DNA from 2 places in the Anoxybacillus sp. FSL W8-1294 genome. Region 1 is predicted to be linked to the other one. Evidence: predicted binding sites of a transcription regulator. Region 1 holds the regulator's gene; the other holds the start of a gene.
The links. The regulator LexA, encoded in region 1, represses DNA repair genes until DNA is damaged. The targets are predictions, from matches to a motif close to CGAACATATGTTCG.
Positions count from the first base shown of each region.

Region 1 (4,437 bases):
CCGTTATTTCCTATCGGTATCGTTATGCAGTTAACAGATTTATCAGCACGTCAAATCCGTTATTATGAAGAACACGGTCTTATTTCACCTGCACGGACAGAAGGTAATCGGCGGTTGTTCTCGTTTAATGACGTGGATCGGTTGCTTGAAATTAAAGATCTAATCGAGCAAGGGGTTAATTTGGCGGGAATTAAACAAATTTTTGCTTCACGTCAGCAACAACACGCTGAAGCAACGTCACCTGTTGCGCCGAAAGTCATGAAGCAAGGTTTGTCGGAAGCGGAGTTGCGCAAACTTTTGCGTGCCGAGCTGATGCAAGCAGGTCGCTTTAATCGCGCTTCACTTCGTCAAGGCGATATCGCTCGTTTTTTTCATTAAAAAATTTATGTTTTTTAACATAAATGATCTTTTCATTTTGGGGGAGGAATATGTATGACTAAGTACACAAAAGAAGACATTTTTCGTATTGTAAAGGAAGAGAATGTAAAGTATATTCGCTTGCAGTTCACTGACATTCTCGGCACGATTAAAAACGTAGAAATTCCAGTGAGCCAGCTACAAAAAGCGCTCGATAATAAAATGATGTTTGACGGATCATCGATCGAAGGATTTGTTCGCATCGAAGAATCAGATATGTACTTGTACCCAGATTTAGATACATTCGTTATTTTCCCATGGACAGCTGAAAAAGGAAAAGTGGCACGCTTTATTTGTGACATTTATAATCCGGATGGTACACCGTTTGAGGGATGTCCGCGTTACAACTTAAAACGTGTACTAAAAGAAATGAAGGAGCTCGGATTTACAGAGTTCAACCTAGGGCCAGAGCCAGAGTTCTTCTTGTTTAAGTTAGATGAAAAAGGAGAGCCTACATTAGAGTTAAACGATAATGGCGGTTACTTTGACTTAGCACCAACCGATTTAGGAGAAAACTGCCGACGGGATATTGTATTAGAATTAGAAGAGATGGGATTCGAAATTGAAGCGTCTCACCATGAAGTTGCGCCAGGGCAACATGAAATTGACTTCAAGTATGCAAATGCGGTAAAAGCGTGTGATGACATTCAAACATTTAAGCTTGTCGTCAAGACTGTTGCACGTAAACACGGTTTGCACGCGACATTTATGCCAAAACCACTTTTTGGTGTAAACGGATCTGGTATGCATTGTAACTTGTCGCTCTTTAAAAATGGTGAAAATGCCTTTTTTGATCCGAACGGTCAGCTACAACTAAGTGAAACAGCATTACAGTTTATTGCCGGTGTATTAAAGCACGCTCCAAACTTTACAGCGGTAACAAACCCAACGGTAAACTCTTACAAACGTCTTGTTCCAGGCTATGAGGCACCTTGTTATGTGGCGTGGTCGGCACGCAACCGTAGCCCGCTTATTCGTATCCCGGCGTCACGCGGCATGAGCACACGAATTGAAGTGCGTAGTGTGGATCCTGCAGCTAATCCATATTTGGCCATGGCTGTATTGTTGGCAGCCGGACTAGATGGTATTAAAAACAAGTTGACGCCTCCTGCGCCAGTTGACCGCAACATTTATGTGATGACAAAAGAGGAGCGTTTAGAAGAAGGTATTGTTGACTTACCTGCGACATTAGCAGAAGCGCTCCAAAACTTAAAATCGGATGAAGTAATTGTTAATGCGCTTGGTAAACATTTATTCGAACACTTTGTCGAAGCGAAAGAAATTGAATGGGATATGTTCCGCACGGCTGTGCATCCATGGGAACGTGAACAATATATGAGCCTTTACTAAAAAAGCTAACGGTTTTTCCGTTAGCTTTTTTCCGTTTCTTTTTCTTAATGGATAGATCGATATACGCCGATGACTTTTCCTAAAATTGTAGCGTTTTGGACAATGATCGGCTCCATTGAAGAGTTCTCAGGTTGCAAACGGATATGGTCTTTTTCTTTAAAAAACCGTTTTACTGTCGCTTCATGATCTTCCGTCATCGCTACAACGATATCCCCATTATTTGCTGTTTGTTGTTGACGGACGATTACGTAGTCTCCGTCTAAAATACCGGCTTCAATCATGCTTTCTCCGACAATTTGCAACATAAATACTTGATCATCTGGTGAGACGAACCGTTCTGGGAGGGGGAAGTATTCTTCAATATTTTCAATTGCAGTAATTGGTTGTCCGGCTGTGACTTTTCCAACGATTGGGACATTGATGACATTTGTTCTCGGGATGGATTCATGTTCGTCCAAAATCTCAATGGCACGAGGTTTTGTTGGATCACGTCTAATGAACCCTTTGTTTTCTAAACGAGCTAAATGTCCGTGAACGGTAGAACTTGAAGCTAAACCAACTGCCTCGCCAATTTCCCTTACTGATGGTGGATACCCTTTCGTGCGCACTTCTTGTTTAATAAAGTCCAAAATTTGTTGTTGTCGTTTTGATAATTTCGCCATCTTTATACACCTCTTCCTTTTCAATCTTTGCCCACATTATAACATATATTCGTACATGGATACAAACATAAGTTCGAAAAAAAAGGTTGACACGAACAAAAGTTCTCGTTATGATAAATACAAACAAACGTTCTGTATTAAGGGAGTAGATGATATGGGAAAAATACATTACGTGATGATGATCTTATTTAGTGCATTGTTCGTGTGGGCTTTTTTACATGTAACACAATCTGTTGATAAAGAAAAGTATGTTGAAATTACTGTATCAGCTGGTGATACATTATGGGAACTAGCGGATAAGTATAAACATGAACATCGATTGTCCCGTCAACAATTTATTGAATGGGTGATGGAAGTCAATCGACGTTCAGACGACCGATTAATTGTTGGTGAAAAAATCGTGATCCCTGTGTTAAAATCAAATGGCGAGAACCAGCTTGTCGTTAACAAACAATAGTCAGTAGAAAGGGATGGCGAATGAACGCAATTATTTATTGTCGTGTAAGTACGACGAAGCAAGCGCAAGAAACATCTTTACAAAGACAAAGAGAGGAACTTAAACAACTTGCAACGGAATATGGCATGAATGTTGTCAAAATCATTGAAGAGCAAGCAAGCGGTTATGATATCGAGCGCGCAGGAATTATGGAGCTGCTCGATGCAATCAAACAACATCGTATTGACGTCGTTCTTGTTCAAGATGAAACAAGACTTGGAAGAGGAAATGCAAAAATTGCTCTTCTTCGTTGTTTACAAAAGGAAGGGATTCGCGTGTATACGGTAAGTCATCGCGGGGAGCTTCAATTATCAGAAGCAGACTCGATGGTGTTAGAGATTATTAGTATTGTTGAAGAATACCAAAGAAAGATACATAACTTAAAAATTAAACGTGGCATGCAACGAGCTGTCCAAAACGGATATCGTCCAGAAAACAATTTGCGCAACATTGGTGAACACGCTGGACGCGATCGGAAAGATGTGCCGATTGAAGATATTGTTCGTTTACGCCAAAATGGCTTAACGTTTACAGAAATTGCGGCTACGCTTCGTTCATTTGGTTATGATGTATCTAAAGCGACTGTTCATCGGCGATACAAAGAATACGAACAACTTGTCAACAAAGAAAAGTTTTTGTATGATGATACGAGCAAAAAATTCAATACAAAGGAATGAGGCTAAATGTTATCTTCTGAAAAAATAGCACGAATTAATGCATTAGCTAAAAAAGCAAAAATGGAAGGTCTTACGGACGAAGAAAAACAAGAGCAACTCCAACTTCGTACAGAGTATATTGCGGCGTTTCGTGCGTCAATGATCGAAACGTTGCATGCCGTGAAAGTCATTGATCCGAACGGAAACGATGTCACTCCTCAAAAATTAAAGGATAGTAAGAAAAAACGCCTGCATTAATACGCCTATCATAGAGAACATACGAGTATAGATGTTCTCTTTTTTCGTTAGTTTGTCAAAAAAATGTTGTGAAGCATTGTACATTTTACGAACTTTTCTATATCATAAAAGATGAACATGTTTACAAATGAAAGGATGAAGACGATGACACACTCTATTGAACAATTATCGATTGCTGCGATTCGTACGTTGTCCATTGATGCTATCGAAAAAGCTAATTCCGGTCATCCGGGTATGCCGATGGGCGCAGCACCGATGGCGTATACGCTATGGACGAAGTTTATGAATCATAACCCACGCAATCCAAAGTGGTTTAATCGCGATCGCTTTGTGCTGTCAGCAGGACATGGTTCAATGCTATTGTATAGCTTGCTCCATTTAAGTGGTTACGACGTCACGATGGAAGATATTAAGCAGTTTCGTCAATGGGGAAGTAAAACACCGGGACATCCAGAATACGGTCATACCCCAGGTGTCGAAGCAACAACTGGTCCGCTTGGGCAAGGAATTGCGATGGCTGTTGGAATGGCGATGGCAGAGCGTCATTTAGCAGCTACGTACAACAAAGATAAGTTCGAAATGATCAATCACTTTACAT
Region 1 is NZ_CP150179.1:1,518,740-1,523,176, reverse strand. Features, by position in the region: gene NSQ23_RS08155 (MerR family transcriptional regulator) at 1-378, shown strand, start outside; gene glnA (type I glutamate--ammonia ligase) at 433-1,767, shown strand; gene lexA (transcriptional repressor LexA) at 1,812-2,429, opposite strand; gene yneA (cell division suppressor protein YneA) at 2,584-2,886, shown strand; gene NSQ23_RS08135 (recombinase family protein) at 2,907-3,602, shown strand; gene NSQ23_RS08130 (DUF896 domain-containing protein) at 3,609-3,839, shown strand; gene tkt (transketolase) at 3,984-4,437, shown strand, end outside.

Region 2 (4,437 bases), 1.1 Mb from region 1:
CAAATGTTAAAAGGTCTCGGTTTTGACCCGGGTCGCGAAGATGGCTACTTCAGCAAACAAACGGAGCAAGCCGTTCAATCGTTCCAAAAAGCAAACGGCTTACAAGTGACAGGAAAAATTGATAAACAAACAGCGAATATGTTGCAAACAAAAGTGATGGAAGCCGTTCGCGACGAACGATACGACGAGCAATTAAAACGGGCATTGCAACTCATTGCGAAATAAAACATATCCCCCTGCCCATGTTGAAGGCAGGGGGAAACTATTATAAAAAGAAGCTAATAATGCCACGTCGTTTTTGTTTTGTTGGTTGCTCGATAGCTGGTTCGATTTGTTTTTGTTTTTCAAGTTGTGCGATGCGTTGTTCGAGCTGTTGCATATATTGAAGCATTTCTTCCATTTCGCGGCGATGTTGCAGCAATTGAAAGGAGACGACGTCATCTGCTTTTTGTTCGATTTTCCGTTCCAGTTCGTGTAATCGCTGTTCTACTTCTTCCCACTCCACATGTTCTTTTTCTTCTTCATCGATACTGAGAAACTTATATTTTTCTAATTGTTCAATCGCTTCGCTCGTAAATACGTAATGTCCAGCTTCATTTTTTGTGCATGGAATGTTATATTTTTTCACCCACCGTTGCACCGTTTTTGTCGATACCCCAAGCCGCTTTGCCACTCCGCTCGTCTTCAGTTCCATGTTTCCACGCCCCTTCCGATCATGTTAAGAAAAAAGTTAGACATGTTTTATAAAATTCCTTGCTTATTGACAAAACTAGTGTTCATTCGTCAAAGAAAGTGGATTTTCGTCAACCATAACCGTTTGAAATTTGTTACAATACAACATAGAGGATCGGAAAAAACGGAGATGATGGAAATGGAAGTATGGGGACTAGAATGGTTGAAAGCATTCGGAACGTTTTGGCTGCAACCATTACTATATTATGCGTTCATCTTTGCGTTGTTTATTGGTTGGCGTCGCGTGCAACGCGAGCGGCGCGATTTTCATACGCGCGTCTATCGTTCTTCTCGTGAGCTGCGTGCGATCGTTCGTTCACGTAGCTGGTTCGCAATCATTTTTTCAATTGTGACTGTTGGGGCAGGGATTGTGCTTCCAAACGATACGCTCGTCCTTTGGGCAATGGTGACGATCATATGTAGTTTTTTTATGCAACTTCGATTGTTATCACCTGCATATATCGGGAGCATCGTTATATTTACTGTTAGTTTTTTTGCGCAAATGGAGTGGGCACAGCCGTTTTTTGATCGTTTTTTCCCGCATATGACGGAAACAAATGTGACTGCCATCGCGCTTTTAATCGGGTTGCTTTTGTTTGTCGAAATGTGGCTCGTTTACCGTGAAGGAGCAGAGCTTAGCTCGCCGCGGCTTGTAACGAGCAAGCGGGGACTTGTCATCGGTGAACAAATGATGCAACGTCTTTGGCTCGTACCTTTTATTATTCCTGTGCCAGGAGAGGGAGTGACGCCGTTTGCAGCGTGGTGGCCGATGATTTCAGGCGGTGATGCGTATTCATTTGTTCTCGTGCCGTTTTTACTTGGCTTTTCCCACCGCGTGCAAACAAACATGCCTACTCATATGGCGAAATGGATCGCAAAGCGCATCGGTTGGCTCGCTACGGTTGTTAGTTTGCTAGCGATTGCTAGCTACTGGTGGGAGCCGCTAGCGATCGTTGTTGCAGTTGTCGCTATTTTATGGAGGGAATGGATTGCTTTATCAGCGAAATTGTATGAACAAAAGCGGCCTCCGTATTTTACAAAACGAGCGAATGGGCTTGTCATTTTAGGCGTGTTGCCGGATACGCCAGCACATAAAATGGCGCTTTCGGTTGGGGAAGTGATCGTGAAGGTAAACGGTATACCGGTCGTGACGGAAGATGAATTTTACGCAGCATTGCAACAAAATCGTGCGTTTTGTAAGCTAGAAGTATTGAACGAAAGCGGGGAAGTTCGCTTTGCACAAACGGCTTTATTTGAAGGGGAACATCACGAACTCGGGCTGTTATTCGTAAGAGATGAGGGATAATATGTGGTTTTTGTTAGCGTTAATTGTACCAGCGTTGTTAGTTATTTTATTTACGAGAGTCACGTATAACCATTATGTCGGTACATTGCTTACTGTCGCGTTGCTCGTAGCATCGTATGTGAAAGGATATACCGATCAATTGCATGAAATTGTTGCTGATATAGCGTCGCTCATCGTCGGATTTTTGTATGCTAAACGAATGGTAGAAAAGCAAAAGCAATCGTAAACCTGTCCAAATGGGCAGGTTTTTTCATAGAATATTTGTTCGTATTTTTCGCTTTTCGGTTTCGTCATATGGTACAATGAAAATAGAAATGAAGTGGAGGGACGATTGTGGACACATTTCAATTAGTATCCGCTTATAAGCCTCAAGGCGATCAGCCGAAAGCGATCGCGAAGCTTGTCGAAGGGATTCAACAAGGAAAAAAACATCAAACGTTGATTGGAGCAACAGGAACAGGTAAAACGTTTACGATTTCTAATGTCATTCAACAAGTCAATAAACCAACGCTCGTCATCGCTCATAATAAAACGTTAGCGGGGCAGCTATACAGCGAGTTTAAACAATTTTTTCCTAACAATGCTGTTGAATATTTTGTCAGCTACTATGACTATTATCAGCCGGAAGCGTATGTACCACAGACGGATACGTACATTGAAAAAGATGCAAGCATTAACGATGAAATTGATAAATTACGCCATTCCGCAACGTCTGCGTTATTTGAACGACGCGATGTCATTATTATCGCAAGCGTTTCATGTATTTACGGGTTAGGTTCGCCTGAAGAATATCGCGAACTTGTCGTTTCGCTTCGCGTCGGCATGGAAATCGAGCGGGATCATTTGCTTCGTCGCCTTGTCGACATTCAATATGAACGAAACGATATTGATTTTCGCCGCGGAACGTTTCGCGTGCGCGGAGATGTCGTAGAAATTTTCCCAGCTTCTCGTGATGAGCATTGCATTCGCATTGAGTTTTTTGGTGACGAAATTGAGCGCATTCGCGAAGTAGATGCATTGACGGGGCATGTGATGGCAGAGCGAGAACATGTGGCGATTTTCCCAGCATCGCACTTCGTCACGCGTGAAGAGAAAATGAAGCTAGCCATCGAAAATATTGAAAAGGAATTAGAAGAACGGCTTCATGAGTTGCGTGAGCAAGGAAAATTGCTTGAAGCGCAGCGACTAGAACAACGGACGCGCTACGACATTGAAATGATGAAAGAAATGGGTTTTTGTTCAGGCATCGAAAACTATTCACGCCATTTAACGTTGCGTCCACCGGGTTCAACGCCTTATACGTTACTAGATTATTTTCCTGATGATTTTTTAATTGTCATCGACGAATCGCATGTGACATTGCCGCAAATTCGCGGCATGTATAACGGTGATAAAGCGAGAAAAGAAGTGCTTGTTGAACACGGCTTCCGTTTGCCATCGGCGCTCGATAACCGGCCATTGACGTTTGAAGAATTTGAACAAAAAGTGAATCAAGTCATTTACGTATCTGCGACGCCAGGTCCGTATGAGCTTGAACATTGTCCAGAAGTCGTCGAGCAAATTATTCGTCCGACAGGGTTGTTAGATCCGACGATTGATGTGCGACCGATCGCAGGGCAAATAGACGATTTAGTCGATGAAATTCAAAAGCGCATCGCTCGTAAAGAACGAACGCTTGTGACGACATTGACGAAAAAAATGGCGGAAGACTTAACCGATTACTTGAAAGATATTGGTATTCAAGTGGCATATTTGCATTCGGAAATTAAAACGCTTGAGCGAATTGAAATTATTCGTGATTTACGATTAGGAAAATATGATGTGCTTGTCGGCATTAACTTATTGCGTGAGGGGCTTGATATTCCAGAAGTATCGCTTGTTGCTATTTTAGATGCCGATAAAGAAGGATTTTTACGCTCTGAACGTTCACTCATTCAAACGATTGGACGGGCGGCGCGCAATGCGAACGGGCATGTCATTATGTATGCTGATACGATCACGAAATCAATGGAAATTGCGATCAATGAAACGAAGCGGCGCCGCGCCATTCAAGAAGCATATAATCGCGAGCATGGTATCGTGCCAAAAACGATTCAAAAAGACATTCCAGATGTTATTCGTGCGACATTTGCCGCGGAAGAAAAAGAAACGTACGAAACGAAAGATGTTCGTCATTTATCAAAAGAAGAGCGTGTTGCGTTCATCGCCCAACTTGAACAAGAAATGAAAGAAGCTGCAAAAGCGCTTCATTTTGAACGTGCGGCAGAACTGCGCGATTTCATCTTACAATTGAAAGCTGAGGTGTAACGAATGGATCATATCGTCGTCAAAGGTGCACGAGCACACAATTTAAAAAATATTGATGTCGTCATTCCGCGCAACAAGCTCGTTGTGCTTAC
Region 2 is NZ_CP150179.1:2,588,799-2,593,235, reverse strand. Features, by position in the region: gene NSQ23_RS14190 (S41 family peptidase) at 1-225, shown strand, start outside; gene NSQ23_RS14185 (MerR family transcriptional regulator) at 266-694, opposite strand; gene NSQ23_RS14180 (PDZ domain-containing protein) at 872-2,038, shown strand; gene NSQ23_RS14175 (CsbA family protein) at 2,040-2,264, shown strand; gene uvrB (excinuclease ABC subunit UvrB) at 2,369-4,345, shown strand; gene uvrA (excinuclease ABC subunit UvrA) at 4,349-4,437, shown strand, end outside.
Region 2: the regulator LexA is predicted to act here: its motif matches at 2,293-2,306, upstream of uvrB (excinuclease ABC subunit UvrB).